Regions from separate parts of the Mesorhizobium sp. 8 genome, predicted to be linked through region 2. Evidence: predicted binding sites of a transcription regulator. Region 2 holds the regulator's gene; the other holds the start of a gene.
What was found. The regulator HrcA, encoded in region 2, represses chaperone genes, less so after heat shock. The targets are predictions, from matches to a motif close to GTTAGCACTCNCNNNNNGNGAGTGCTAAC.
Positions count from the first base shown of each region.

Region 1 (14,310 bases), 820 kb from region 2:
CCAATGGGCGAACAGGAAATCAGCCGCCTGGGACACCGACGAGATCAGGCTAAAGCCTGCTCGGTCGTCGTAGATCACCAAAGGCCCCCTGAAGTTCTGGCTGTTCATGGTAGACCTATCGGAATCTCCGACATACGCGTTCCGCGCTCGCCTGAGGATCGGACGTCTCAGTGCATCCAGTGTCTGCGTTTCGTTTCGGTCGCTCTGCGCGACGAGCCGTCGGTATCGTTCCGCCTGCGACGCCGCGCTTCGTCAGGCTGCGCTTCCAGCATGGCGGGTTTGAAGCGTTTCGCCACGACAGGCGGTTTTCCCAGCAGCATGTCGCAGAATTTTGTCATGGCGTGCCGATAAGCGAAATAGGTCGAAGGCATAGTCATCATCCTTCCCTGTTGGAATTCGGCGATCGTCTTTTGTCCCGTTGCTGTGATCGTACCGTGCAATCCGGCTAGGTGTGTTTGCGCCTGTTTATCCGCCTCTGAGTGGGCGGTGTGTTCGTGTTTGTCGCTTCGCTGGCCAGCCTGGCCAGCCTCAACCGCTCGGTCTTCTGTTCCCGCACGGCCGCTTCGCCGTCGATGATCTGGCGGGCAGCCCTGGTGGTGGCGTCCTGCTTCGTTTCGATGGCGGTCGGCTTCGGCTTGAATATCCCCTGCGGCATTTCGGGGTGTCGCATGTGCGGGTCTCCGATCATGAAAAGAAAAAAGGCCGGGGCTTGCCCGACCTCTCTCACCTGCGCTCTGCAGCCAGTGCCAGTACATCCGTGGTCAAAGGCCAGCGCAATCGTTATGCTGCCTGCAGGTTCTCGGCCGCGCTCTTGCCGTTGCGGTCGTCCTTCACGACGTCGAAGCTGAGCTTCTGGCCCTCGGCGAGCGAGCGCATGCCGGCGCGCTCGACGGCGGAGATGTGGACGAACACGTCCGGCTGGCCATTGCCGAGTTCGATGAAGCCGAAGCCCTTGGCCGAATTGAAGAACTTCACGGTTCCAGTATTCATGACGATTTCCTTTCAATCATCCATAGAAAATTTCTTGCCGCGCAAGATGCGTGACAAACGGTTCAGATCGATTTTGATAGGAGAAGATCGCCGAAGACGCAGCTCGCGTCAGAAACAAAGTTCGACAGCCAAGATCGATATTTAGAACGTAGACCTATTCGGTGTTCGAAACAAGGCAAGGGTCTGGAATAAAACTTGCTGCCTCCTCAGCACTGATCATCTCGGCGGAATAGGAATTTCTACGTCTTCGCAGGCCCTCACGCTCCCCGCCGTCCGTTTCTTGCGGCCTCCGGCTTGATCCTTATCCGCAGCATCCCTCCTTCAGGATGGTCGATCTCGAAGGCGTTGGTCTTGCGTACGAGATCGCTCAGCTTGCGAAAGCCGAAGGTGCGGGGATCGAAGTCGGAGGCCAGATTGGCAAGCTGAGTGCCAACCGCACCGAGCGGAACCCAGCCGTCCTCGCTTTCCATCTGAGCGATGACTTTCCGGATGATCGGCACGGCGGCGGAGGGTGATTGCAACGGCTTTGCGCTCGGTGCAGCCTCCGGCTCGTTTGCCGGCGCGGATGCAAGAAGGTTCTCGGTATAGACGAACCTGCGACAGGCCTGCCGAAAACTCTCAGGCGTCTTCTGCTCGCCGAAGCCGAACACGTCGATGCCCTGCTCGCGGATGCGGGCGGCAAGCCGGGTGAAATCGCTGTCGGAGGAAACCAGGCAGAAGCCGTCGAAACGACCACTGTGAAGAAGATCCATCGCGTCGATGACCAGAGTGATGTCGGACGCGTTCTTGCCTGTCGTATAGGCGAATTGTTGCTGCGGAATGATCGCGTGCCTCGATAGCACGTCGGCCCAGGCCTTCGAGCGTGAGCTGGAAAAATCGCCATAGATGCGACGGACGCTGGCCTCGCCGATCTTGGCGATCTCCTCGAACAGGCCGTCGGCGATCTTGGCCGAGGCATTGTCGGCATCGATGAGAACGGCAAGGCGCGGCGAGCGGGGTTCGGATAGCATCGCAGCTCCTTAGGCCAGTCTCTGCTCGAATTCGGTCACCTGCGTCTTTGGTCGTAATCCCGTCGCAACGACGGAGACCCTGAACCTTCCTTCCAGAGCCGCGTCGAATATGGCGCCCACGATGATGTCGGCATCGGCATCGACCTCCTCGCGGACGCGGGTCGCGGCCTCGTCGACCTCGAACAGCGTCATGTCCGGCCCACCCGAGATCGAGACGAGCACGCCTCTCGCCCCACCCATCGACGCCTCGTCGAGAAGCGGGTTCGCGATCGCCGCTTCGGCCGCCGCCTTGGCCCGGCCGTCGCCCGAGGACTCGCCCGTCCCCATCATCGCCCGGCCCATGTCGCGCATCACCACGCGCACGTCGGCGAAGTCGAGATTGATCAATCCCTCCTTCACGATGAGATCGGTGATGCAGCCAACGCCCGCGTAGAGGACACGATCGGCCATGGCGAAGGCATCCGCGAAGGTCGTCCTGGCGTCGGCGACCCTGAAGAGGTTCTGGTTTGGGATGACGATCACCGTATCCGCGCATTCGCGAAGCCGCTCGATGCCATCCTCGGCCGACTGCATGCGCCGCCTGCCCTCGAAGACGAACGGCTTCGTCACGACTGCGACCGTCAAGATGCCGGCCTGCCGTGCTGCGTGCGCGATGACAGGAGCGGCGCCCGTCCCCGTTCCGCCGCCCATGCCGGCCGTCACGAAACACATATGCGTTCCCGCAAGATGGTCCATGATCTCGTCGATTGACTCCTGCGCGGCCGCATCGCCAACATCCGGCATGGAGCCGGCTCCCAACCCTTCCGTGACGCCGGCGCCCAGTTGGATCAGTTTCGATGCCTTGGACATGGCAAGCGCCTGGGCATCCGTGTTGGCGACAAGGAATTCCGCGCCCTGCAATCCGGCGGCGATCATGTTGTTGACGGCATTGCCGCCGCCGCCGCCCACCCCGATCACGGTGATCTTAGGCTTCATCTCGGTGATTGCCGATCTGGCGTTCATTGCCGTCTTCCTCTCAGAGGCTCGCTTGCCGGTCCGGAACCGGCGCCACGCGCTGCGAATCAGGACAACACCCGCCGACAGCAAGGAACCAGACCGAGGCCTCGCCCGCAAGCGGCGGCTCTGCCATCCGAGTGGTCTCAATGTCGAAGTGTCTATACTTGAAGTCTTCCTTGGCTGCTGAGCTGCGAATTCTCTTCAAGAGAAAAACAAAAACGGAAACGCCTTGTTTGCAACTCAATTAAGGCGCATAAATAGACCTCGTTGATTTGGCCGATTTGGCTTGCGCGGTGTCAGAGACCCGCCAATTTATTCCGAATTTTCGATAGCGATATGATTGTGCCGACCGGCGCAACCGGCCGCTTCTGCTCGAAGCCTGGAAATGAACGCCGCGCCGACAGCGTATGGACCTGACAGGCGGAACTTCGTCTGCGGTTCGGGCAGCGGCATCTCCGAAAGGGTGGCAGGCATGGACAACCGCACCACGCAGAAGGTCGTTAGCTTCCTGTCGGCGTTTTCGCTGCCGGGGTTTGATGCGCCGCAGCCGCCGGGCGACTATCTCGTCGACCAAGACGAAGAGCCTATCGAGAGCGGTTCAAGCCTCGCCTGGCGACGTGTCGCAACCTTCATTCATCTGCCAGCCATCTCGAAAAGGGCAACCATCCAGCAGATGGTGCCGATCGATCCGGCTTTCCTTGAAGCCGCGCTGGAACGGGACCCAAGACAATCATGACCACGACAAGCTTCGTGCACCGTAATTCCCGCCCGCTCCGCCGCGAGGTCGCAACCCACCTTTATGCCGTGGGACAGGCCGTCAGGTTGAAGGGCAACTTCGGCACATTCCCGAAGACCGCGGAAATCTACCACATCACCGGCATGCTCCCTCCGAGGGGAGATTCCCCGCAATACCGAATCCGCAACGATCAGGAGCGCCATGAGCGGGTGACCACACAGGACAACCTCGACGCGGTACGGCCACCGTCGGAAAGCGAAAACGCAACCCTGCTCGAAAGGACGTTCGGCCATGGCCAAGGGACAAAAACGCAGCAATCGCGAGATTCGGAAACCGAAACAGGCAAAAGCGCCGACAAAGGCCGATAACCCTTTGGGCAGCCAGCTCAGGCCCGCCGCCAACACGTCGAGCGGCAAAGTCAGGAACTGATGAGCCGTGGGGATCGGGTCCGGCCTTCGGGTTCCAATCGATCTCCGGTGCCCGATGGCTTTCTGACGGTGCAGCGCCGCAGACACGAAGAAAGGACGCCACCATGAATGCTCACGAGATCGGACAGCACGCCCCGGCAGATTCCAGGCGGGAAAGCAGGAGCGAAGCGACCTGTCATGACTCCATCGACTACCAGTATGGCCGTCGGGTCGAACGGGACGGTTCCTGGAGCATCTATCACGTCTTCACGGGGATCCCGGCGAAAATCCAGGGCCTTGCCATGATCGGCATGAGCCATGACGGGGCCACCGAAGGCATGCTTTCCCTCAATCGCCGCAACGAGGCGCGTCGGCGTGAGCATGGTAGGTCGCTGGCCCGCCGGTTGCCCGGCCAGGAGGGCTCGGCTTGTCAGCCGTGACGCTCGACTTTCCCAACCCCAGCCGCAGTTTCGACGAAGTACGCAATGCGGTCCGCTTTATCGGCCACGACGGCATGTTCGAAGTCCGCTTCTTTATCGAAGCCGATGCGCTCGCAGGAACCGGCGCAAGCACGGGCAGGACAGAGGCAACGGAGGCGGCCTGTCTTGCCGCGTTCGATCGGGCGCGCGCCTCGATTTACGAAGTTGCCCGCAAACTCTATTCGCGTGGTCGGCAGACGAACTACGTCATAACGGTCGGCGACTTGCGTTGATGTACCGTCCTCCGGCGAAGGCCGTGGCTCGCAGCTCACATCCATCTGCCTAGCATCTCGATCTCGGTGGACAGCATCCGGGTATTTGGGGGGGCGGATTGCGATCGCAGCCTCCAGGGAGAAGCCGGTATCTTTTGACAGCCTAGCGCTGTTCGTGCGACCTGAAGTTCTTGCTCTCGATGTCGATGATGTCGCCGCAATTCTGGCATTCCAGCTGCGTGTGCGTACGAATCCAGCCGACGCGCGTCTTTGCCTGATGATGGCAGCGAGGGCATTCCACATCGATTTCGAAGTCGTCCGTCTCGCGCTTCGTCATTGCAACTCCGAGGCCATTCTACGCTGCTTCAGCCTTCGTCGGCAGCGGGCTCCCGCGCTTCGTCCTGTGCCATGGACGAGGGCTTGTCTTTTGCTGCTTTCGCGGCAAGCTTCGCTTCTTTCTTGGCCGCCTTGGCCTTGTCTCGTTGACTACGCTCGTATCGATAATTCGGCTTCATCGCCATTCGAGCCCTCCGTTTGGATAGATGGTATGCTTCATCAGGCGAATGTCCGCAGAAATTGAAACGGCGGGTTCCGATCCCGCCAGCGCATGCAACTCAGCCTGCGGTTGTGAGCGGCCGTCGTCAGTAAATTTTGACCGTGCGATCGTAACTGATCCCAGCACCCTTCAGTGCGGAGAGGAATGCGGCACTCGCATCATCGGCAGCACCTTCTTCGGCGCAGCACCTCATCGCGTCGGTCCAGGCCAGGCTGTCGTTTCCAAGCCAATGGTCAAACAGAAAATCCGAGGCCTGTTGCATGGATTCGATGAGCACGAACCCCAGTGGACCGGCGATATAGACGACCACGGGAGCTCGAAATTTTTTGGCATCCATCGTGCAACCTACGCCCGATTGCATGGAAAGGCGAGCATGGTAGACGTATTATTCGTCTGATGGCAGCTTTCAGGATTGCATAGCGGCAAGCTGAACGACCAGGTTGGCGGCGCATAGCGGTCGGTCAAAGCCCCATAAACCACGTCTGCGCAGGGTCAAAATCGTCCAATCGACCGGAAGCGATTCGAACTTTTTCACCGCCAAACGCCGCCGTTTGTACGCTTTTTCGCGCAGGGGCCATCTCTCACTCTTTGCGTGGGCGTAGTTTCGGCGGTTATCGGCGGCAATAGAGGGCAATCGGCGGAATTTGGCGCACCGTCTCAGGTGATGATGCGAACTATGTCTACTCCATAGCCCTCTAAGGCCCTCCCTTTGCGAGAAACGAAGCTGATAGCACTATTGTAACAGTTCGCTTCCATCCACGCCAACGTGGCGTCGATCATAGCTGTTGATACGGCATGGCGTCTGCCTCGCGAAACGAGACGAGGCGCTGGCTGTTTTCATCCCACAGGACGAGTTTCACGCAGCGGAGGCTTTCCGTGATGGTGATATGGCCGATGCCGCGCAGTTCCGGATAATCCCTCAGCACCTCCGGAAGCCGGTAATACGGCACCCTGCTCGAAAGATGGTGCACGTGATGAATGCCGATGTTGGCCGTCAGCCATCGCAGGACAAACGGCAGTTCATAATATGAGGAGCCGTGCAAAGCGGCGTCCTGGAACTGCCATTGCGGCTTTTGCGACCAGTGCGTTTCCTCGAACTGATGCTGCACATAGAACAGCCAGATGCCGGCCGATCCTGCCAGCACCACGACCGATAGCTGCACAAGCATGAACGTCCCGAAGCCGACCAACCAGACGAGGCCAAGGGCCAAGACCAGGATCGCCAGGTTGGTCGTCATGGTCGAGACCCACGGTTCCATGCCCGAGCGCATCATGCCGAAGGGCAGTCTTTGCTTGAACAGGAAAAGCCAGATCGGGCCGATGCCGAACATCACGAACGGGTTGCGGTAGAGCCTGTAAGCGAGGCGGCGCGATTGCGAGAGGGACCGGTACTCGGCCACGGTCAGGGTCGTGATGTCGCCGACGCCGCGCTCGTCGAGATTGCCGGCCGAGGCGTGATGCGTCGCATGCGCGCGACGCCAGTAATCATATGGCGTGAACGTCAGGACGCCGATCGCGCGACCGGTCCAGTCATCCGCCTTGCGGTGGGCGAAGAAGGAGCCATGGCCGCAATCGTGCTGGATCATGAACAGGCGAAGCAGGAAGCCTGCCGCCGGAACAGTCAGCGCCACCCCCCACCAGAAGCCATGATGCACCGCCATCGCGGCAAGCGTCCAAAGAGCGACGAACGGGAGAAGGGTGACTGTCAGTTCAAGCAGGCTGCGCCCCCTGTTTGGTTCCCGATAGCTGGCGAGAACCTTGGGCCAGGCCCGTTCGCCGCCCTGAAGCGGGGAGATGGATGTGGCGGCTTGCGTCAAAGACAATGGTCGGGCCTCGATTTGTCTAGAGACTGCTGCGCGGAGCGATCCGCCAAGCAGGAGCCATGGTGTGGGGAAGTGGTTACGCTTGCGTTTTCATAGCAGACGGTTGTCCTCGGCCGTCTGGCGGGCACGCCGGCGTGTGCCGTCGGTGTCGGCTTTCCGGCGCCGTTCGGCAGCCGCCTTGCGGATGCTTTCGAAGCGGTTTTGTTCGTACTCTTCCGTTGCCGGCTTCGGATTGGTTTTCCTGACAGAGTCGGTCATCGAATGGACTCCTTTTGGTGGATGGAAAGAGATCGTCGGAAATCTGTCCGGCGATCAGGGATATCTCTTCTCGAAGGTTTATGCGGCGAGAGCCGTGGCGCAGCCTTGAACACCCAGCCTATCGGGGCTGGTCTGTCCAGGCATGGTCGCCCAGCCGCCGGCCTCGATGAACTGGCGTTTCGTGTAGCCGTCGCTGAGGGCCTTGAACTCGACAAGTTTCGCCGCCTTGTCCGGCGCCGCGTTGAACCGTTCGACGCATATGGCGGAGGCCAGTTCTCCCCGCGCGTTGTCACCTGCTGTCGCGGCCATCGCCTGCGAGGTGCCGCCGGTCACCCAGCCGCCCCAGCTGAAGCCGACGACCATCGTGGCGACGATCGCCGCGATACACGCCCAGACCAGCATGGTCTTCGTTGGCTGATAGTCTTCCCAGCGCCGCGAGAGAGATCGTTTCGTCGTGCTTTGCATGGCCATGGTGTCAATCCTTTCCGATTGAAGTTCCGATTGCCCTCCGCCGCCGTCGGCGGAGAGTTGAGGCACTGCCTTCGCATGTCGGCTCTGCGCGACCGCCTGAAACGAAATGCGAAATCGGTAGATGCCGTCCCGGCATCCGCGACCGTCGATGCGCCTAGTAGCCCATGCCGCCCATGCCGCCGTTTGCGGCTGCCGAGGGGGCGGACTCCTTTGTCGGGATATCGGCAATCATCGCTTCCGCCGTGATCAGCAGGGCGGCGATCGAGCCGGCATCCTGCAAGGCGGTGCGCACCACTTTGGCGGGATCGATGATGCCGGCCTTGATCATGTCGACATAGGTCTCTGTTTGCGCGTCGAAGCCCTGGTTGTGATCCTTGCTGTCCGCGAGCTTGCCGATGACGATGGAGCCCTCGACGCCGGCGTTTTCGGCGATCTGGCGGACCGGCGCTTCCAGCGCCCTGAACACGATCGAGACGCCGGCGGTGATGTCGGCGTTGGCGCCCGTCAGCGAGGCCAGCACGGCCCTGGCGCGCAGCAGCGCGACGCCGCCGCCCGGAACGATGCCTTCCTCGACCGCCGCGCGCGTGGCGTTCAGCGCATCGTCGATGCGGTCCTTCTTTTCCTTGACCTCGGTCTCGGTCGCGCCGCCGACGCGGATCACCGCGACGCCGCCGGCGAGCTTGGCCAGCCGCTCCTGCAGCTTCTCCTTGTCGTAGTCGGAGGTGGTTTCCTCGATCTGGGCCTTGATCTGGGCGATGCGCGAGGCAATGCCGGCCTTGTCGCCGGCGCCGTCGATGATCGTGGTCGTGTCCTTCTCGATCACGACGCGCCTGGCGCGTCCGAGCATGTCCAGCGTGACGTTTTCCAGCTTGATGCCAAGGTCCTCGGAGATCATCTGGCCGGCACTCAGAACGGCGATGTCTTCCAGCATGGCCTTGCGGCGGTCGCCGAAGCCGGGCGCCTTGACGGCGGCGACCTTAAGGCCGCCGCGCAGCTTGTTGACGACGAGCGTGGCCAGCGCCTCGCCCTCGACGTCTTCGGAGATGATCAGCAGCGGCTTGCCGCCTTGCACGACGGCTTCGAGGATCGGCAGCATTGCCTGCAGATTGCCGAGCTTCTTCTCGTGGATGAGGATGTAGGGGTCCTCCAGTTCCACGCGCATCTTCTCGGCATTGGTGACGAAGTAGGGCGAAAGATAGCCGCGATCGAACTGCATGCCCTCGACCACGTCGAGTTCGGTCTCTGCCGTCCTGGCTTCCTCCACGGTGATGACGCCCTCGTTGCCAACCTTGTCCATCGCCTTGGCGATCATGGCGCCGACAGTGGCGTCGCCATTGGCGGCGATGGTGCCGACCTGGGCGATCTCGTCGGACGATTTGACCTTCCTGGCATTGCCCTGGATTTCCTTGACGACGGCCGCCACGCCGAGATCGATGCCGCGCTTGAGGTCCATCGGATTCATGCCGGCGGCGACCAGCCTGGCGCCTTCGCGCAGGATCGACGCGGCAAGCACGGTGGCCGTGGTGGTGCCGTCGCCGGCAAGATCGTTGGTCTTGGACGCCACTTCGCGCACCATCTGCGCGCCCATGTTCTCGAACTTGTCGGCCAGCTCGATCTCCTTGGCGACGGTGACGCCGTCCTTGGTGATGCGCGGCGCGCCGTAGGCCTTGTCTATGACCACGTTGCGGCCTTTCGGTCCCAGCGTCACCTTGACGGCGTTGTTGAGCAGTTCCACGCCACGCAACATTCGGTCGCGCGCGTCGGTGGAGAACTTGATTTCCTTGGCAGACATGATGTTTGTCCAATCGATTCTTGAATGAGGCCGATCTTGAATGGGGACGCGGTCAGGCGGCCTTGCCGGCGGCCGCTTCGGTCTTTTCGACGATGCCCATGATGTCAGCCTCCTTCATGATCAGGAGGTCCTCGCCGTCGATCCTGACCTCGGTGCCGGACCATTTGCCGAACAGGATGAAGTCGCCCGCCTTGACGTCGAGCGGGATCAGGGTGCCGTTTTCGTCCCGAGAACCAGGTCCGGAGGCGACCACCTCGCCTTCCTGCGGCTTTTCCTTGGCGGTATCGGGAATGATGATCCCGCCCTTCGATTTCAAATCGCCTTCCGCGCGTCGGATGACGACGCGGTCGTGGAGCGGACGGAATTTCATTGGGATCTTTCTGCGGCCGCGCGTAGGGCTGCCACATCACCAACATAGGGCGTTTGGCACTCGATTGATAGGACTGCCAAAATTAATTCTTGCGTATTTCAAAATACCTCTCTGACTATCTTAAATAATTTTCAGAAATTATCACTTTTCAAGGGCCGTATTTTGGTTTCAAGCGATTGTTTATTTTACGTAAATTGAGATTTTTAATTCGTGTCCATAAATAAAAAACTATTCCGCGCCTTGTTCGCAGCTCAATTGAAGCGCATATACGTGGCTCGTTGATTTGGCCGATTTGGCTTTAGCGGTGTCAGAGACCCGCCATTCACTACCGAATTCTCGATAGCGGCTTTATTGCGCCAATCCGGCGCATGTGTCGTTCCGTTCGAACCTCGGAATGAACGCCGGCGCTGACCACGGATGTACTGGCAGCGTCGGCATCGTTCCGGTTCGGATGGGAATAATGCAGGAGGCGCCTTTGCGTGCTCCTGCGGAAATCGCAACCATGGCCAGCCGTACCACACAGACCGTCGTCCATTTCTCCGCGCCGTTCCGGCTGCCGGACTTCGATACGCTGCAGCCGGCCGGAGACTATCGCGTCGACCATGACGAGGAAGCGATCGAGGGCGCCTACTGGCTTGCCTGGCGGCGTATCGGCGCTTTCATCCACTTGCCGAGCATCGGGACGCGCGGATCGACGCATCAGATGGTGCCGATCAATCCGGCGGATCTCGATGCCGCACTCGAAAAGGATAAGCAACCATGACCGCCATGAGCATTCTGCGGCGCAACGCGCGTGCCAATCGCCGCGAGGCTCCGACGCATCTTTTCGCCATTGGGCAAACGGTGCGCCTGCGCGGCAGTTTCGGCACATTCCCGAAGAGCGCGGAAATCTATCACATCACCGGCACGCTGCCGCCGCGGGGAGATTCGCCGCAATACCGCATCCGCAACGATGACGAGCGTCATGAGCGGGTGACGACACAGGACAGCCTCGAAGCCGTCCGCTTTTTGCAATCCGGCGACGGCGCAACCCTTCTCGAAAGGACGTTCGATCATGGCCAAAGGACAGAACCGCGGCAATCGCGAGATCAGGAAGCCGAGGCAGGAAAAGGCGTCGCCCAAGCCTGAAGGAGGATCCAGCAACCCGGTCAAACTCGCCGCGAACAGCAACGTTTCGGTTCGCAAAGGCAGGGATTGACGGCCTCGATGCGGTTGAGCAGGTACGAGTGGTGAAGATCGGAATCGAGTTTTACCGGACCCGCGGCGCGGATGATGCCCATGCCGTCGTCGGCCGCGAAACCGTGGAGGTCGATGATCTCGACGGCGCCATCGCAGCCGCGCGGCTGTTGGCGCGGACCCTCGACATGCCACAGCGTCCCGACTCCATGACGATCACCGACGCGAACGGCAGAATACACTACTGCGGCATCATCGGCTCGGAAGCGGTGGACGAAGGAAGGCAATGACCATGAATATGCAGCACCTCACGGAGACTGAACGGAAGCGAATTGCCGCCGCGATCAGCGTCTGGGAAAACGAAGGCGGCGCGCCCGGTCAGGATTCCATGCACCATCAATATGGCCGCCGTATCGAAGCCGACCGTTCCTGGACGATCTATCACGTCTTTACCGGCATTCCGGCGCGCTTCGGCAGCGATGCCATGACCGGCCTGAGTCGATCGGACGCCACGCGGGGCATGTTGTGTCTCAACCTTCGCAACGCCGAGCGCCGCAGGGAACGCATTGAACTCTCGCCCTTCAGGGCAATCCCGAAACCGGCGGAGCGCAGGTCATGACGCTGGCCTTTCCCAACCCAAGCCGCAGCTTCGACGAAGCGCGCAACGCCGTTCGTTTCGTGGGTCATGACGGCATGTTCCAGATCCGCTTCTTCATCGAGGCGGATGCGCTCGCGAAGCCCGACACCAAACGCGAGGCGGGCGCGCTGGAAGCGAAGTGCCTGTCGGCTTTCGACGCCTTGCGCACGTCTATCTATGATGTCGCGCGCAAGGCCTATTCGCACGGCAGGCGCGATTCCTACACGCTGACCGCTGCGGATCTCCACTAGGCGGATTTCCATGCTGATCCGCTATGGCTATGAGATCACGTTGACATGCCAGCAGCCCACGGCCCTTGTGTGCCTGTTATCGGTCCATGAGGACCGCGCGACCGACATCAGGGTGCCGGAAACGACATTCACCACCCCCGAGGTATCGATCTCGACCTACCGCGATCTCTTCGGCAACCGTTGCCGGCGTCTCGTCGCGCCGGCCGGCGACCTGACCATGTGGGGCGATGCGACGATCAGGGACGACGGTCAGTTGGACAGGGCGCTGCCTGGTGCGCGCGAACTCGCGGTTCCAGAACTGCCGGACGACAACCTCGTCTACCTGATGGGCAGCCGCTATTGCGAGACAGATCGTCTCAGCCAGACCGCGTGGGACCTTTTCGGCACGATCTCGCCCGGGTGGGGTCGCGTGCAGGCGATCTGCGACTTCGTCCACAATCACATCCGCTTCGACTACATGCAGGCCCGGCCGACGCGCACGGCCTTCGAGGTCTATCACGAACGCGTTGGCGTCTGTCGCGATTTCGCCCACCTTGCTGTCGCGTTCTGCCGCTGCCTCAACATTCCCGCCCGTTATGTCAACGGCCATCTCGGCGACATTGGCGTGCCGGTCGTCGATCCAATGGACTTCAGCGCATGGATGGAGGTCTTCCTCGACGGCGAATGGTACACATTCGATCCGCGCAACAACACACCGCGGATCGGCAGGATCGTGGTGGCACGCGGCCGTGATGCCGCCGACATCCCATTGATCAATTCGTTCGGCCCCCATGTCCTTAAAGCGTTTCGGGTGTGGACTTATGAGGTGTCGGACTGACTTCCCGACAATCAAGTCCCAGCCTCATCGTTGAGAGACCAGAGTATGGTGTAGCAGTTTAACCGTCTTGCTTTCAGTCATCAATTTAAGCGTGAAGGTTGAATACCATGCGACGATGCCTTCAGATGCAAGCCTTTCGGAGGAATCCTTCCATGCCGGATCAATTCGATGTCTGCGATCACGTGAGCTGGAATTCCGAAGCCGGGCGCGTCAGCGGCACGGTTATTCGCCTTCATACGCAAGATTTCGCAGTTAACGGCTACACGCATCATGCGAGTGCGGAAGTGCCGCAATACGAAATCAAGAGCGGCAAGACCGAACACATCGCCTTCCACAGCGGTTCGGCGCTCACCAAACTTCGCGACTGACGTCATCATTGCCAGGCGCGATCGATGATAGAAAGCGATCGCCAATGTCCACGACTTCCCCACCCCCCTCACCCGAACCGCTTCGCTATAAGCTTAGCGACGCCGGCGACCGCATCCGTCTCAATCACTGGATGCCGCCACAGCAGGGAATTTTCCCCCACATCCGCATCGGGAGCCGCTGGATCAATACGTTATGGTTTCTGCCGATCGGCGTCGCCGCGCTGCTCTGCCTGATCGCGCTGGCGCAAAGCCTGCGTGAGCTTCCCGGCGTGGCGGCCTTCATCCAGAACCATCCCGGCATCGCCCAATCGGCACCATTGGTGGACTCGGGCTTCCCGTGGTGGCTGCAACTCCAGCATTTCCTCAACATGTTCTTCATGCTGTTCATCATGCGCGCGGGGATACAGATTCTGGCCGACCATCCGCGGCTCTATTGGGGACGCGACTGCACGCCGGGGAGCGATTGGTTTCGATTCCAGGTGCCTGTCCCGAAAGGTCGCATATGGACCGCGAAGGATGATTCCGTCACGCTGCCGACATGGCTCGGCATTCCGGGCCTGCGCCACACGCTCGGCCTGTCGCGCTGGTGGCATTTCTCGGTCAACCTGTTGTGGCTGATCAACGGCGTCGCCTTCTACGTACTGCTGTTTACCACCGACCAGTGGCGCAGGCTGGTGCCCATCACCTGGGAAGTTTTCCCGGCAGCGCTCTCGACGGCGATCCAGTATGCGTCGCTGAACTTCCCGGTCGACGAGGGTTGGACGCGCTACAACGGCCTCCAGCAACTCAGCTACTTCATCACCGTCTTCGTCGCGGCGCCGGTCTCGATCTTCACCGGCCTGATGCAGAGCCCGGCGGTCTCCAATGCGTCGGGCTGGTTCGGCCGGCTGTTCAACCGGCAGGCGATGCGTTCGGTCCACTTCATCGCGTTCGCCTGGTTCGTCGGCTTCATCCTGGCGCA
Region 1 covers NZ_CP040914.1:4,461,606-4,475,915, reverse strand. Annotated here, with positions in the region: gene FGU64_RS21585 (DUF982 domain-containing protein) at 1-108, opposite strand, end outside; gene FGU64_RS21580 (hypothetical protein) at 446-670, opposite strand; gene FGU64_RS21575 (cold-shock protein) at 781-990, opposite strand; gene FGU64_RS21570 (NYN domain-containing protein) at 1,248-2,000, opposite strand; gene ftsZ (cell division protein FtsZ) at 2,010-3,002, opposite strand; gene FGU64_RS21560 (hypothetical protein) at 3,469-3,732, shown strand; gene FGU64_RS21555 (hypothetical protein) at 3,729-4,100, shown strand; gene FGU64_RS21550 (hypothetical protein) at 4,265-4,579, shown strand; gene FGU64_RS21545 (DUF1488 domain-containing protein) at 4,576-4,851, shown strand; gene FGU64_RS23370 (hypothetical protein) at 4,994-5,167, opposite strand; gene FGU64_RS23365 (hypothetical protein) at 5,196-5,351, opposite strand; gene FGU64_RS21540 (DUF982 domain-containing protein) at 5,472-5,723, opposite strand; gene FGU64_RS21535 (fatty acid desaturase) at 6,163-7,203, opposite strand; gene FGU64_RS23360 (hypothetical protein) at 7,300-7,467, opposite strand; gene FGU64_RS21530 (hypothetical protein) at 7,546-7,938, opposite strand; gene groL (chaperonin GroEL) at 8,093-9,730, opposite strand; gene FGU64_RS21520 (co-chaperone GroES) at 9,783-10,100, opposite strand; gene FGU64_RS21515 (hypothetical protein) at 10,603-10,863, shown strand; gene FGU64_RS21510 (hypothetical protein) at 10,860-11,228, shown strand; gene FGU64_RS21505 (hypothetical protein) at 11,330-11,566, shown strand; gene FGU64_RS21500 (hypothetical protein) at 11,569-11,895, shown strand; gene FGU64_RS21495 (DUF1488 domain-containing protein) at 11,892-12,164, shown strand; gene FGU64_RS21490 (transglutaminase family protein) at 12,175-12,981, shown strand; gene FGU64_RS21485 (DUF2945 domain-containing protein) at 13,134-13,349, shown strand; gene FGU64_RS21480 (molybdopterin-dependent oxidoreductase) at 13,394-14,310, shown strand, end outside.
Region 1: FGU64_RS21520 (co-chaperone GroES) is a predicted target of HrcA. The motif match lies at 10,153-10,181, and genes of this name have one in related genera.

Region 2 (14,310 bases):
GTGAGGTTGGCGACCAGCGCGAAGCCGAGCAGCAAGAGGAAGCCGACGTGCATGGCCCGCACGATCGGGCTGGGGATCGCGCCGTAGGCCGCCACATAAAGCTGGAACAGCGAGAAGGCCACGGCGATGAGGAAGGCGACCTTGCCGGCGAGGCCGTCGCCGAAACCGGGCGGCAGGCCTTCCACCTGCTCCTCGACGACGGGGATGTGGATGGTTTCGGGCTGGGAGGCGGCGTCGGTCATGGGCTGTCTCTCATGGAAATCGGGAACATCGCCCCTGCCCCTTGAAGGGAGGGTGCCGAGCGGAGCGGGGCCGGATGGATCACATCAAGAGCGCCCCCTCTCCGTCTCGGCTTCGCCGAGCCACCTCTCCCCCCGTTCCGGATGGAGAGGATACGCCTGCCGCAAAGCTTGGCGCCCATCCTCTCCCCTCACGAAGTGGGGGAGAGGTGGCTTGCGAAGCAAGACGGAGAGGGGGAACGCCATAGGCGACGACCTTGCCCCAAACCAAAGCGCCTACTTGATCAGGCCTTTTTCCTTGTAATAGCGCTCGGCGCCGGGATGCAGCGGGATCGGCATGCCTTCGATGGCCTTGGCCGGATCGATGCCCTTGGCGGCGGCGTGGGCGGCGACGAGCTGGTCGAGGTGCTCGAACAAAAGCTTCGTCATCTGGTAGGCCGTCTCGTCGGAAACGCCGGAATGGCTGACCAGGAAATTGCCGACGGCGGCGGTCTGCACGTCCTCGTCCTGCCCCTCGTAGGTCCCCTTCGGAATGACCGCGGCGATATAGGGCGCGCCGATCTTGGCGACATCCTCGGCGGGCACGGCGACGATGTTGATCGGCACCGAGGTGGCGAGGTCGCGGATCGAGGCGACGCCGAGGCCGGACGATTGCAGCGTGGCGTCGAGCTGGCGGTTCTTCATCAGCTCGACCGAATCGCCGAACGGCAGGTATTCGACCTTGCCGAGATCCTCGTACTTCAGACCGGCGGCGGCGAAGATGGCGCGCGCGTTGAGTTCCGTACCGGAAGCCGGCGCGCCGACCGACAGGCTCTTGCCCTTCAGGTCGGCCAGCGTCTTGATGCCGGACTCCTTGGAGGCGACGATCTGGATGTAGTTGGGATAGATGGCGGCGATGCCGCGCAGCTTGTCCAGCTTGCCGGGGAAGCCGGCCTCCTCGTTGCCCTCGGCGGCCAGCTTGACCGAATCGCCGAGCGCGAAGGCGATCTCGCCCTTGCCCTGCTGCAAGAGGTTCAGGTTCTCCACCGAAGCCTTGGTGGCCTGCACCTGCGCATGGGCGCCGGGGATGTTCTTGCCGTAGATCTCCGACAGCGCGACGCCGAGCGGATAGTACACGCCGGACGTGCCGCCGGTCAGCACGTTGATGAATTCGTCGGCCTTCGCCGACAGCGAGCCGAGACCGAGCGAAAGCGCCATCGTGCCGACGGCGACGATCTTGCGGACATGGAGCATCAGTTCATTCCTCCCTGGGTTGCCTTGCCGGGTCACCCTCCCTCAACCCGGAGGCGACACTTTAAGCAGCGGAGCGAAATTGCCAACCCGCAATCGGCGGCAGGCGGAACGGACGACCGGCAGCGCTTGCGCGCCGCGGCGGCCGGGCGCAAAGAATCCGTGGAAATTTTTGCCGCGGCTGTCGAAATCGCCGCCTGCCGCGCGACATCCTTGTGTCCGCACCGATGCGGTCGCGAAAGGGAAGGAACACGACGATGCAATACATGCTTCTCATCCATGTCGACGAAGCCGCCATGGCTGCCGCCGCGCCGACCGCCTCGCCCGACAAGGCCTACGAGATGGGCCAGCCCTTCATGGCCTACAACGAAGCGCTGAAGAAGGCGGGCGCCTGGGTGGCCGGCGACCGGCTGGCGCCGTCGTCCTCGACCACGCGGGTGCGCATGCTGGGCGACAGGACCGAAGTGCTCGACGGGCCGTTCGCCGACACCAAGGAACAGCTCGGCGGCTATTACATCATCGAGGCGCAAGACCTCGACGCCGCCATCCAGTGGGCCGCCCGCTGCCCCGCCGCGCAGAACAAGGCGGTCGAGGTGCGGCCGATCTGGAAGGCGCAGTAGGCGCATCCCGGTGGCCGCCGAAGCCGCCAGCGCGCGGGCGGCCGCCGAGGCCGCCGCCCGGCAAAGCTACGGCAAGCTGGTCGCCTTCCTGGCGGCCCGCACGCGCGATGTCGCCGGCGCCGAGGACGCGCTGGCGGATGCCTTTGCCGCCGCACTCGAGCGCTGGCCGCGCGACGGCGTACCGGACAAGCCGGAAGCCTGGCTGCTCGCCGTGGCGCGGCGGCGCGGCATCGACGCCGCGCGCCGCCGCCTGACCCGCGAAGCCGGCCAGGACCACCTGGCGCTGATCGCCGAGGAATTGGAGGCCGGCATGGCCGAACAGGAGATCCCCGACGAGCGGCTGAGGCTGCTGTTCGCCTGCGCCCACCCGGCGATCGACCCGGCGATGCGCGCGCCGCTGATGCTGCAGACCATCCTCGGCTTCGACGCGGCCGCGATCGCCTCGGCCTTCCTCGTCGCGCCCGCCACGATGGCGCAGCGGCTGGTGCGCGCCAAGGCGCGCATCAGGCAGGCGGGCATTCCGTTCCGCATCCCGGAGCGGCAGGAACTGGCCGGGCGGCTGGACGCCGTGCTGGAGGCGATCTACGCCGCCTTCGCCGAAGGCTGGCTGGACGCCGCCGGCACCGAAACGCGGCGGCGCAACCTTGCCTCGGAAGGCCTTTGGCTCGGCCGCCTGACGGCGTCGCTGCTGCCCAACGAACCGGAAGCGCTCGGCCTGCTTTCGCTGATGCTGTTCGCCGAAGCGCGGCGGGCGGCGCGGCGCGGCCCCGACGGCGCCTACATGCCGCTGGCCGCACAGGACACGGGCCTGTGGGACCACGCGATGATCGACGAGGCCGAGCGGCTGCTGGTCGTCGCCTCGGCGATGGAAGGGCTCGGCCGCTACAGGCTGGAGGCCGCCATACAGGCCGTGCATTCAGCGCGCCGCACGACGGGCGGGACGGACTGGCCGGCGCTCGCCACGCTCTACGAGGCGCTGCTCAAGCTGACCGGCTCGCCGGTGGCGGCGATCAACCGCGCGGTCGCGATCGCCCGGCTCGACGGCCCACGCGCCGGCCTCGACGCGCTGGAGGCGATAGGCGATCCGCGGCTGGCCGACTACCAGCCGTTCTGGGCGGCGCGCGCCGATCTCGCGGCGCAGCTCGGCGACCGCGAGCAGGCGACAGCCGCCTACGACCGCGCCATCGGGCTGGAGCGCGACGAGGCCGTGCGCCGCTTCCTGCTGGCCGAGCGCGACGCACTGGGCCGAGGGAGCGTGTAGTGCCGGTGGTCGTGCCGGCTATCGGTGCTCGTCCGCCTGTGAACGGGGGGCATGGAATTGCCCCGCATTTCCCCCGTCGCATACCCCCACCCCTAACCCCCACCCCTAACCCCTCCCCGCAAGGGGGAGGGGAAGCTGCCGCGCCCCAAGTCCCCTCCCCCTTGCGGGGAGGGGTTAGGGGTGGGGGTCAGCACCGACGAGCGGCAGTTCCTCTCAGTCAACCCACATCTCGTGGCGGACGTTGAGTTCGGCCAGCAGCGGATCGGCGCGCAGGGCCGCTGAGACGCGCTCGACATTGGGCCAGGCGGCCGGCGCTTTGGCGGCCTCCGGGTGCCAGCACACCAGCATGAGCATGTAGAGATCGGCCAGCGTGCGCCGGCCGGCGGCGAGCCAGTCGCGGCCTTCCAGCGCGCGGTCGAGGATGCCGATCTCGCGGTCCATCTCGGCCAGCGCGGCCTGCTTGACTGCTTCGATGCCGCCGGCATCGGTGGTGTAGCGATGGGCATAGAAATAGCGCAGGTCGGCCGGATAGAGCGCAGCGGCCATGAACGCCATCCAGCGCAGGAAATCGGCGCGGCCCGCCTCGCCGGCGACGGGGCCGAGGCCGGCGCCGGGATGCCGCTCGGCCAGAAGGATGCACATCGCCGCCGTCTCGGTCACGGCATGGCCGTCGGGCAGGACCAGAACCGGCACCTGGTTCATCGGGCTGATGGCGAGGAAGTCCGGCACCGGGTCCGGCGTCTTCTTCACGTCGATCAGGTCGAACGGCGCGCCGGCGATCTTCAGCGAGGCCTCGACGACGAAACCGCCGGAGCCGGGCCGCGTATAGAGCTTGTACATGCGAATCCTCCCCTCGCCGTATCGCGAGACAGGAGGATGTGCCCTCGAGCGCCGCCGCGCTCAAGCCGCGCCAGACGGTTTTTCGTGAGGGCCAGCAGCACGAGCCGGACAAGGGCGATGGGTTTTTGCTAATCTGGAGTCTGGCCCCTCCCCCGTAGGAGATCTATCGGCTACGACGTGCCCCCCTCTCCGTCTCGGCTTCGCCGAGCCACCTCTCCCCCACTTCGTGAGGGGAGAGGATGGGCGCCAAGCCTTGCAGTCATCCTATCCTCTCCACCCGGAACGGGGGGAGAGGTGGCTTGCGAAGCAAGACGGAGAGGGGGAGCCTTATTTGCAATAGCTCCGCCTCAAAGGTGAGGAGCCATCCCAACGCCCGCGTCAGTTCCCCAACCCGTCGAACAGGACGGTCGACAGGTAGCGCTCGGCGAAGGAGGGGATGACGACGACCATCGTCTTGCCCTTGTTTTCCGGCCGCGCGCCGACCACCGCTGCCGCCTGCAGGGCGGCGCCCGAGGAAATGCCGACCGGCACGCCTTCCAGCCGCGCGACCAGGCGGGCGTCGGCGACGGCATCTTCGTTCGTGACGGTGACGATCTCGTCGTAGACGGAAGTGTCGAGCACCTTCGGCGCGAAGCCGGCGCCAAGGCCCTGGATCTTGTGCGGGCCGGGCTGGCCGCCCGACAGGATGGCGGACGCTTCCGGCTCCACCGCCACGACCTGCACCGAGGGCTTGCGCTTTTTGAGCACCTGGCCGACGCCGGTGATGGTGCCGCCGGTGCCGATGCCGGCGACGAGGATGTCGACCGCGCCGCCCGTATCGTTCCAGATTTCCTCCGCCGTGGTGCGGCGGTGGATTTCGGGATTGGCGGGGTTCTCGAACTGCTGCGGAATAACGGCGTCCGGCAACTTGGCGACCAGTTCCTCGGCCTTGGCGATGGCGCCCTTCATGCCCTTCGGCCCGTCGGTCAGCACCAGTTCGGCGCCGAGCAGCAGAAGCATCTTGCGCCGCTCCGACGACATTGTCTCGGGCATGGTCAGGATCAGCTTGTAGCCCTTGGCGGCGGCGGCGAAGGCGAGCGCGATGCCGGTGTTTCCGGACGTCGGCTCGACCAGCGTGGTGCGGCCGGGCACGATGCGGCCTTCCGCCTCCAGCGCCTCGATCATCGCCACGCCGATGCGGTCCTTGACCGAGGCGATGGGGTTGAAGAACTCCAGCTTGGCGAGCAGGTCGGCGACGATGCCCTTTTCCTTCGCGAACTTCTCCAGCCTGACCAGCGGCGTGTCGCCGATCGTTTCGGTGATCGAGGCGAAGATGCGGCCGCGGCCGGGCACGCGCGCGGACGGGTCGGGCTTGGTCATGCGTCTGGCTCCCTGAGATTCGTGAAATGCAAGATAGGATTTTTCATCGTGGAAGATAGGCCGGCACGCCAGAATAGCCGAGTGGGCGGCGTTGCAAAGGCCGTGTACGGCTGGAATAAAATTCTCCCAGGCGGCGAAAAACAGGACTGTAATTGCGCTTCGCGGTTTCCGTCATGGCTTCGCGCCGTCATAGGCGACGCGCCAGATGGTGCCGGACCCGTCCTCGGTGACGATCAGCGCGCCGTCCTTGGCCACCGCCACGCCGACCGGGCGGCCCCACACCTCGGCATCCGACAGGACGAAGCCCGTCATGAAATCCTGATAGGCGCCGGTCGGCTTGCCGTTCTCGAATTTCAACCGCACGACCTTGTATCCGGTGCGCGTGCCGCGGTTCCACGAGCCGTGCAGCGCGACGAAGGCGTCGCCCCTGTATTCGGCCGGGAACCGGTCGCCCTCGTAGAAGGCGATGCCGAGCGGCGCCGAATGCGCCTGGATGAGCACGTCCGGTACCGTCGCCTTGCCGGCGAGGTCCGGCCGCGCGCCGGCATGGCGCGGGTCCTGATGATCGCCGATGTAATACCAGGGCCAGCCGTAGAAGGCGCCGTCCTGCACCGTCGTGGCATATTCGAAGGGCACGTTGTCGCCCAGCCCGTCGCGCTCGTTGACGACGCACCATAGCGCGCCGGTAGCCGGCTGCACCGTCATGCCCGAACAGTTGCGCAGGCCGGTCGCGACGACACGGCCGTTCTTGCCGTCGGGATCGTAGGCGCGGACTTCGGCGCGGCCCTCCTCCGAGCCCCATGCCGCGCCCGGAGCCTGCCCGTCGATCCAGCCGGCCGGCGCCTTGCCCATGCCCTCGGCGGCGTTCGAGTCCGAGCCGACGGAGACGTAGAGGGTGGCGCCATCGGGCGAAAAGGCGATGTCGCGGGTCCAATGGCCACCGGTCGGCAGGTCGTCGACGACCATCCCGGCCTTGCCGGACGCCTTCAGCTCGCCGCTACGATAGGGGAAACGCACGACGCCGCCGGTCTCGGCGACATAGACCCATTGCGGGTTGTCAGCCGGATGGAAGGCGATGCCGTAGGGCCGGGCGAGTCCCTTGGCGAAGATGCCTTCCTCCGCCACCTTGCCGTCCTTGCCCAGCCGGTACACGCGTACCTGACCGGCGCGGCTGTCGGCGACGAACAGGTCGCCGTTCGGGGCGACGCGGACGGCGCGCGGATTGCGGATGCCCGACGCGATGCGCTCGGCCGAAAAGCCTGGCGGCACCTGCGGGCCTTCGCCCTTCGGTTCCCGCGCGCGGTCGGCGCCGTTGGAGGCCGAATCGGTGGCGTAGGGCCTGGGCAGATCGCCGGGAGCGATGAGGCGCCACAGGCCGGGCCGGTCGTCGTGCCAGCCACCGAAAGCCTTTGCTCCCTCAAGGGGAGCGGACGGGTCCTGGGCGGCGACCGTGCCGGCACAGGCCAGCAAGACCGCTCCGCCCAGGAAAAAGCCGCGCATTCCGGTTCTTGCCTGTTCCGCCAATGCCGTGTCCTCCACGCAACCTCGAGCCGACGACGCACAGCCGCCGGCAACGCCGCCTTTACCTTGCCATATGGTTCGCCTTGCATCGGCAACAAGTGCGGCGTCTGCTTGAGCCATGCGACCAAGCACCGCCTTTCCAGTCATCGCGGTCGCCTCGGCGTTGCTCTTCACGGCGGCCGGGGCCTTGGCCGGAAACGTGCCCGCGCAAAGCTGCACGGGGCAGGACTGCATGCGGGACAACACCCAGCCGGCCGAGACCTGCCAGGGCCGCGACTGCGATCCGCCGACGCCCGGCGAGGCGAACGACTGCGACGGACGGGATTGCCAGCCCATCCCCGAGGACAACGTGCCGATACCGGAAGACAAGCCGATTCAGCCTTCCAACCCCGGCCAGCAGTAGGAAGCCGCGTCGCGGCCAGTCAGGCCCCGATCCGGCCTGCAGGCAATGGAAGCGCCGACGACGCCGTCGGGTGGCCGCCAAAGCAGAATTCCCGGACAGGTCCTCAGCCGAGTTCGGCGTCGAGCTGGCTCTCCAGCCTCACCAGGTCGGCCGGCAGCGGCAGGCCGAGCGCGCGCAGCTCGTTCAGCTTCTCGCGCACCTGCTCGCGGATCTCGCGGGCGTCCTCGGGCTGGTTCACCATGCTGGCGAGAAGAAGGTCGATTTCGGCCTTGATCGATTCGAACGCCATGGTTCCCTCCTGTCGGTCGTCGCCGCCCGTCCGCTCAGCGCAGCATGCGCGATATGAGCTGCGCGGTATAGTCCACCATCGGCACGATGCGGGCGTAGTTCAGCCGGGTCGGACCGATGACGCCGAGCGCGCCGATGACGCGCGCATCTTTGTCGCGGTAGGGCGCCACCACCAGCGAGGAGCCCGACAGCGAAAACAGCTTGTTCTCCGAGCCGATGAAGATGCGCACGCCCGAGCCCTGCTCGGCGAGGTCGAGAAGCTGGACGAGGCCGTCCTGCGTCTCCAGGTCCTCGAACAGGTGTTTCAAGAGTTCCATGTCGGCCTGCGCCGAGACGTTTTCCAAAAGGTTGGCGCGGCCGCGCACGATGAGGCGCGACGGCAGGCCGCTTTCGGCGCCCGCCCACATCGCCAGGCCCTTTTCAACGAGGTCCTGCGACAGCGTGTCGAGGGCGGCGCGGGTTTCCTGCTTGCGCCGCTCGATCTCAGCGCGCGCCTCGGCCAGCGTGCGACCGCGGATGTGGGCGTTGAGGAAGTTGGAGGCTTCGTGCAGCTGCGAGACGGTGATGCCGGCCGGCAGCTCGATGATGCGGTTCTCGACGTCGCCGTTCTGCGACACCAGCACCGCCAGCGCCTTGGTCGGCTCCAGCTGGATGAACTCGATGTGCTTGAGCGCGGCCTCGCTCTTGGCGGTGAGCACCAGCCCCGCGCCGCGCGACATGCCCGACAGCAACTGGCTGGCCTCGGTCAGCATGTGTTCCAGGCTCGTCCCCTCGCCCGACGCCTTCATCTGCGCCTCGATGGCGCGGCGCTCCTCTTCCGCAAGGTCGCCCAGTTCCATGAAGGCATCGACGAAGAAGCGCAGGCCCGCCTGCGTCGGCAGGCGGCCGGCCGAGACGTGCGGCGCGTAGATGAGGCCGAGATGCTCGAGGTCGCTCATGACGTTGCGCACCGTCGCCGGCGACAGCGACGACGGCAGGATGCGCGAGAGCGAGCGCGAACCGACGGGCTCGCCGTCGCGCAGGTAGGAATCGACGATGCGGCGGAAGATGTCGCGCGAGCGCATGTCGAGCGTCTGCAAAGTGGGCGACTGCACGGTCGCGTCGGTGATCGGCCGGGTCATGCGGACAAAACCTCCGGTTCAAGGATATAGACGGGAACGGCGCCGACGCAAGGACGTGTCCCGTCCGGGACAGGGCGTTTTCCTTTGCACGCCACGCCTGCCGGGGCTAAAAGCCCGGCACGATTCAAAATCCATGAAAGCGAGCCCGAATGCGTCCCTCCAAGCGCCAGAACGACGAAATGCGCGCCATCTCCTTCGAGCGCGGCGTCTCCAAGCATGCGGAGGGCTCGTGCCTGGTGAAGTTCGGCGACACGCATGTGCTTTGCACGGCGAGCCTGGAGGAGCGGGTGCCGGGCTGGATGCGCAATTCCGGCAAGGGCTGGGTGACGGCCGAATACGGCATGCTGCCGCGCTCGACCGGCGACCGCATGCGCCGCGAGGCCTCCGCCGGCAAGCAGGGCGGCCGCACGCTGGAGATCCAGCGCCTGATCGGCCGCTCCTTGCGCGCCGTGGTCGACATGCAGGCGCTGGGCGAGGTGCAGGTCACGGTGGACTGCGACGTCCTACAGGCCGACGGCGGCACCCGCACCGCCTCCATCACCGGCGGCTGGGTTGCGCTCTACGACTGCCTGCGCTGGATGGAGGCGCGCCAGATGGTGAAGGTCGACAAGGTGCTGAAGGACCATGTCGCGGCGATCTCCTGCGGCATCCACGACGGCCAGCCGGTGATCGACCTCGACTACCTGGAGGATTCGTCGGCCGGCACCGACGCCAACTTCGTCATGACCGGCAAGGGCGGCATCGTCGAGATCCAGGGCACGGCCGAGGGCGAGCCGTTCTCGGAGGATCAGTTTTCCGCCCTGATGGGATTGGCCAAGCGCGGTATTTCGCGGCTGGTGGATTTGCAGAAGATGGCGGTGGACTGACGGGGCGCAGATGCAACCTTCCGCCATCCTCGAATCGGCGCTCTACGTCACCGACCTCGACGCGGCCGAGAACTTCTATGCCGAAGTCCTCGGCCTTGAGCGGATTGCGAAAGTGGAAGGCCGGCATGCGTTCTTCCGCTGCGGCCAAGGCGTGCTTCTGCTGTTCGTCGCCGAGGCGACGCGGGAGCCGCCCCCGCCCGGCGCCAAGCTGCCGGTACCGCCGCACGGCGCCAATGGGCAAGGGCACCTGTGCTTTGCCGCTTCAGGCGATGACATCGAGCGCTGGAAGGCCCATCTGACGGGCAAGGGCGTCGCCATCGAGGCCGATTTCATCTGGCCGCCCAAACCGGGGCAGGAACGGGGCGGCCGCTCGATCTATTTCCGCGACCCGTCCGGCAATTCGCTGGAATTCGCCGAACCGAAAATCTGGAACCTCTAGAATGCACGCCCTGACGGACAAGAAGATCGTCGTCGCCAGCCACAATGCCGGCAAGCTGCGCGAGTTCGCAGACCTGCTCGGCCCCTTCGGGCTGGAGGCGAAGTCGGCCAAGGAGTACGGCCTGCCGGAACCGGACGAGACCGGCACGACCTTCGAGGAGAACGCCTACATCAAGGCTCACGCGGCCGCCGTGGCGACGGGCCTGCCCGCCATGTCCGACGATTCGGGCCTGTGCGTGGACGCGCTCGACGGCGCGCCCGGCGTCTACACCGCCAACTGGGCGGAAAAGCCCGAGGGCGGGCGTGATTTCGGCATGGCCATGCAGCGCACCGAGGTCGCCCTGCAGGAGGTCGGCGCGACCGAGCCGGCGCAGCGCACCGGCCGCTTCGTCGCCGTCATCTGCCTGGCCTTCCCCGACGGAGAGGCGGAATATTATCGCGGCGAGGTCGAGGGCACACTTGTCTGGCCGCCGCGCGGCGACCTCGGCTTCGGCTACGACCCAGTGTTCCTGCCCCACGGCTATGACAAGACCTTCGGCGAGATGACGGCCGAGGAGAAGCATGGCTGGAAGCCGGGCGACGCGGAAGCGCTGTCGCACCGGGCGCGGGCCTTCAAGAAATTCGCCGAGGCACGGCTGGGACAGATTTGATGCTCCCCGGCATAAACGGCCATCATCAGCGCCGCCCCTCACCCTTACCCTCTCCCCGTAAACGGGGAGAGGGGAGCGCCCACGTCGCAGCAGCTCGCCTCTCCCCGTTTACGGGGAGAGGCTGCCGGCAGGCAGGTGAGGGGCAGCGCCGGCATGGCGTCGGAATGCACCCATGATGCTCGACCGCACACCCGGTTTCGGGGTCTACATCCACTGGCCATTCTGCGCGGCCAAGTGCCCCTATTGCGACTTCAACAGCCATGTGCGCCATCAGCCGGTCGACCAGGAGCGCTTTGCACGCGCTTTCGCCGCCGAACTGAAGACGATGCGCGCCCGCACCGGGCCACGCGACGTCACCTCCATCTTCCTCGGCGGCGGCACACCGTCGCTGATGAAGCCGGAAACGGTGGGCGCCGTGCTCGACGCCGTGGCGGCGAACTGGACGGTGCCGGCCGGCATCGAGGTGACGTTGGAAGCCAATCCTTCCTCGGTGGAAGCGGAGCGGTTTCGAGGCTACCGGGCGGCCGGCGTCAACCGGGTGTCGCTCGGCGTGCAGGCGCTGAACGACCGCGACCTGAGGTTCCTCGGCCGGCTGCACAATGTGGAAGAGGCGCTGAAGGCGATCCGGCTGGCGCGCGAGACGTTTCCGCGCCTGTCCTTCGACCTGATCTACGCCCGCCCCGGCCAGACGCTGGACGCCTGGCAGGCGGAACTGGAGGAAGCGATCGGCCACGCCGCTGACCATCTGTCGCTCTACCAGCTCACCATCGAGGAAGGCACGCCCTTCCACGCCCTGCACAAGGCGAGGAAGTTCGCCATTCCCGATCCCGATCTGGCGGCCGACCTCTACCAGCTCACGCAGGAGGTGACGGCAGCAAAAGGCCTGCCGGCCTACGAGATCTCCAACCACGCCCGGCCGGGCGCGGAGAGCCGGCACAATCTGACCTACTGGCGCTACGGCGAATATGTCGGCGCCGGCCCCGGCGCGCATGGCCGCTTCGTCGAGGACGGGCGGCGGGTGGTGACGTTCACCGAGAAGATGCCGGAGACATGGCTTTCGCTGGTCGAGGCCAAGGGCGACGGCGTCGTCGGCGGCGAGGTGCTGACGCGCGCCGAGGAAGCGGACGAGTTCCTGCTGATGGGGCTCAGGCTGGCCGAAGGCATCGACCTCGCGCGCTACGAGGACTATGCCGGGCGCGGCCTGCCGCCGGCGCGGCTTTCCATCCTGCAGGAGGAAGGCCTTGTGGCGCCGCTCGGCAATTCGCGCCTGCGCGCGACGCCCGCCGGCATGATCGTGCTGGACGCCGTGGTCGCCGATCTGGCGCGATAAAGCATGATGCCGAAAAGTTGCAGACTTTTCGGAAAACATCATGCTTCAAAAACAAATGGTTAGAGCGAAATACCGATTCAGGGAAACGGCATTTCGCTCTAGCCTATCGAAACGAAAACGACCTGCCCTGTCCGGGCAGGCCGTCGCCGATCGCCGGAGCGATCAGTTGCCGTTGTTGCCCATGCGGGCGAAGCGGGCCGGATCGGTCTTTTCCAGCCGGGCCGCCAGAAGGTAGCCGACGATCGCGGCCAGCGGGATCAGCGAGGGCAGGATGACGCCCAGCGCGCCGCCGGTGGTGCCGGTCAGGTCGCCGAAATGCAGGAAGATGTAGACGAACAGCGCCGCCATCACCAGGCCCGACAGGATCGGCAGGACCAATGTCACCAGCGGCGAGCCGGCATGGCCCTCGCGGCGGAAGAAGACGATCACCGCAAGCGAGGTGACGGTCATCATGGCGAGCACGCCGAGCGTGCCGATCTGGCTGATCCAGGTGAACATGTTGAGCACCGGGTCGAGCCCCAGCCCGGCGAACAGGGCGAGCACGATCAGCGCGCCGACGGTCTGCACCACGGAGCCGATATGCGGGCTCTGGTGGGTGCCGTGGGTGCGGCCGAACACGTCCGGCAGCAGGCCCTCGCGACCGGCGACGTAGCTGTAGCGGGCGATGTAGTTGTGGAAGGCCGAGAGCGCCGCGAACAGGCTCGACACCAGAAGGATGCCGGCGATGGTCGGGATCGGCCCGCCGACATAGTCGGCCGCCAGATTGAAGAAGAACAGCGACGGATCGGGCAGGCCCTGGATGGTCGGGACCAGCTTGTCGGCGCCGACGCCGACGATCATCAGCCAGGTGGTGAAGATGAAGAACAGGCCGATCATCAGCACCGACAGGTAGGTGGCACGCGGGATGGTCTTTTCCGGATCGCGCGTTTCCTCGGCGTAGATCGTCGTCGCCTCGAAGCCGATGAAGCAGCCCATGCAGAACAGGATCGCCGCCGTCATCGAGCCGGAGAAGAAGGCGTTTGCGTCGAAGAAGTTCATCGACAGGCCGCCGGCGCCGCCCTTGCCGAGGATGGCGAAGTCGACGATCAGCACGATGATGTATTCGAGCAGCACCGCCGCGACCAGCACCTTGGCCGACAGGTCGACCTGTCGGTAACCGAGGGCGCCGACAAGCACGATGGCCGCCAGGCTCCACAGCCACCAGGGCAGCACGAGGCCGAGTTCGCCGAAGATGCCGGCGGCGATACCGCCGAACAGGCCGATGAGGCCGAACTGCATGGCGTTGTAGGCGACGAGCGCGGTGATCGCCACAGCACCTGCCGTGCGCCCGCCGAGGCCGCGCGCGGCATAGGCGTAGAAGGCGCCGGCATTGGTGACGTGGCGCGACATCGCCACATAGCCGGCGGCGAAGGCCAGCATCACCGCCGTCACGAAGATGAAGATGGCCGGCACGCCGGCGCCGTTGCCGAGCATGAAGGCCAGCGGCATGGCGCCCGCCACGCCCGTCAGCGGCGCGGCCGCCGAGATCACCATGAAGGTGACGGCGATCAACCCCAGCGAATTCTTGCGGAGCCGGTTCGCACCTCCGCTACTTACATCCAAAACGTTTTCCTGAGCCATAGTCCCCTCCTGTTGTGTCCTTCACATCACCGCCGGCGCCCTATCGCACCTTCGTGCCTGCCGCCGGCCGGCCACCTGCCCGTTCTTGATCGGGCTGAGTTTGAAAGGACCTCTTGCAGCGGGCAAGAAAGTCCCTGGCCAATTCGCTTTGCCGATCCGGCCGCCGCGCCAGCGCGACCAGCGCACCCTCCGGAAAATCCACCTTCAGCGGCACGGCCCTTGTCTCACCGCCGCGCCGGTCCCGGTTGCGCGGGGCCTGCGGCACCAACGTGTAGCCGAGCCCCTGTGCGACTAGCCCGCGCACCATGGCGAAGGACGGCGACTGCAGGCGCACGTTCGGCTTCAGGCCGTTACGCTCGAACAAGGCAGCGACGGCGCCGCGCACCGAAGGATAGTCGAGCAGGATCATCGGCAGCTCGGCCACATCGCCAAGCCGCAGGCTCGGCTTGGCGGCGAGCGGATGATCGGCGCTCAGGAGAACATGGGGATCGGCGGGGCAGATGACCTCGGCCTCGAGTTCCGGC
Region 2 covers NZ_CP040914.1:3,642,962-3,657,271, reverse strand. Annotated here, with positions in the region: gene FGU64_RS17710 (TRAP transporter permease) at 1-242, opposite strand, end outside; gene FGU64_RS17705 (TAXI family TRAP transporter solute-binding subunit) at 516-1,472, opposite strand; gene FGU64_RS17700 (YciI family protein) at 1,727-2,089, shown strand; gene FGU64_RS17695 (DUF6596 domain-containing protein) at 2,100-3,350, shown strand; gene FGU64_RS17690 (glutathione S-transferase family protein) at 3,564-4,190, opposite strand; gene cysK (cysteine synthase A) at 4,569-5,549, opposite strand; gene FGU64_RS17680 (sorbosone dehydrogenase family protein) at 5,721-7,049, opposite strand; gene FGU64_RS23350 (hypothetical protein) at 7,303-7,473, shown strand; gene FGU64_RS17675 (hypothetical protein) at 7,577-7,762, opposite strand; gene hrcA (heat-inducible transcriptional repressor HrcA) at 7,797-8,882, opposite strand; gene rph (ribonuclease PH) at 9,032-9,748, shown strand; gene FGU64_RS17660 (VOC family protein) at 9,759-10,187, shown strand; gene rdgB (RdgB/HAM1 family non-canonical purine NTP pyrophosphatase) at 10,189-10,836, shown strand; gene hemW (radical SAM family heme chaperone HemW) at 11,009-12,166, shown strand; gene FGU64_RS17645 (APC family permease) at 12,329-13,786, opposite strand; gene FGU64_RS17640 (LysR substrate-binding domain-containing protein) at 13,827-14,310, opposite strand, start outside.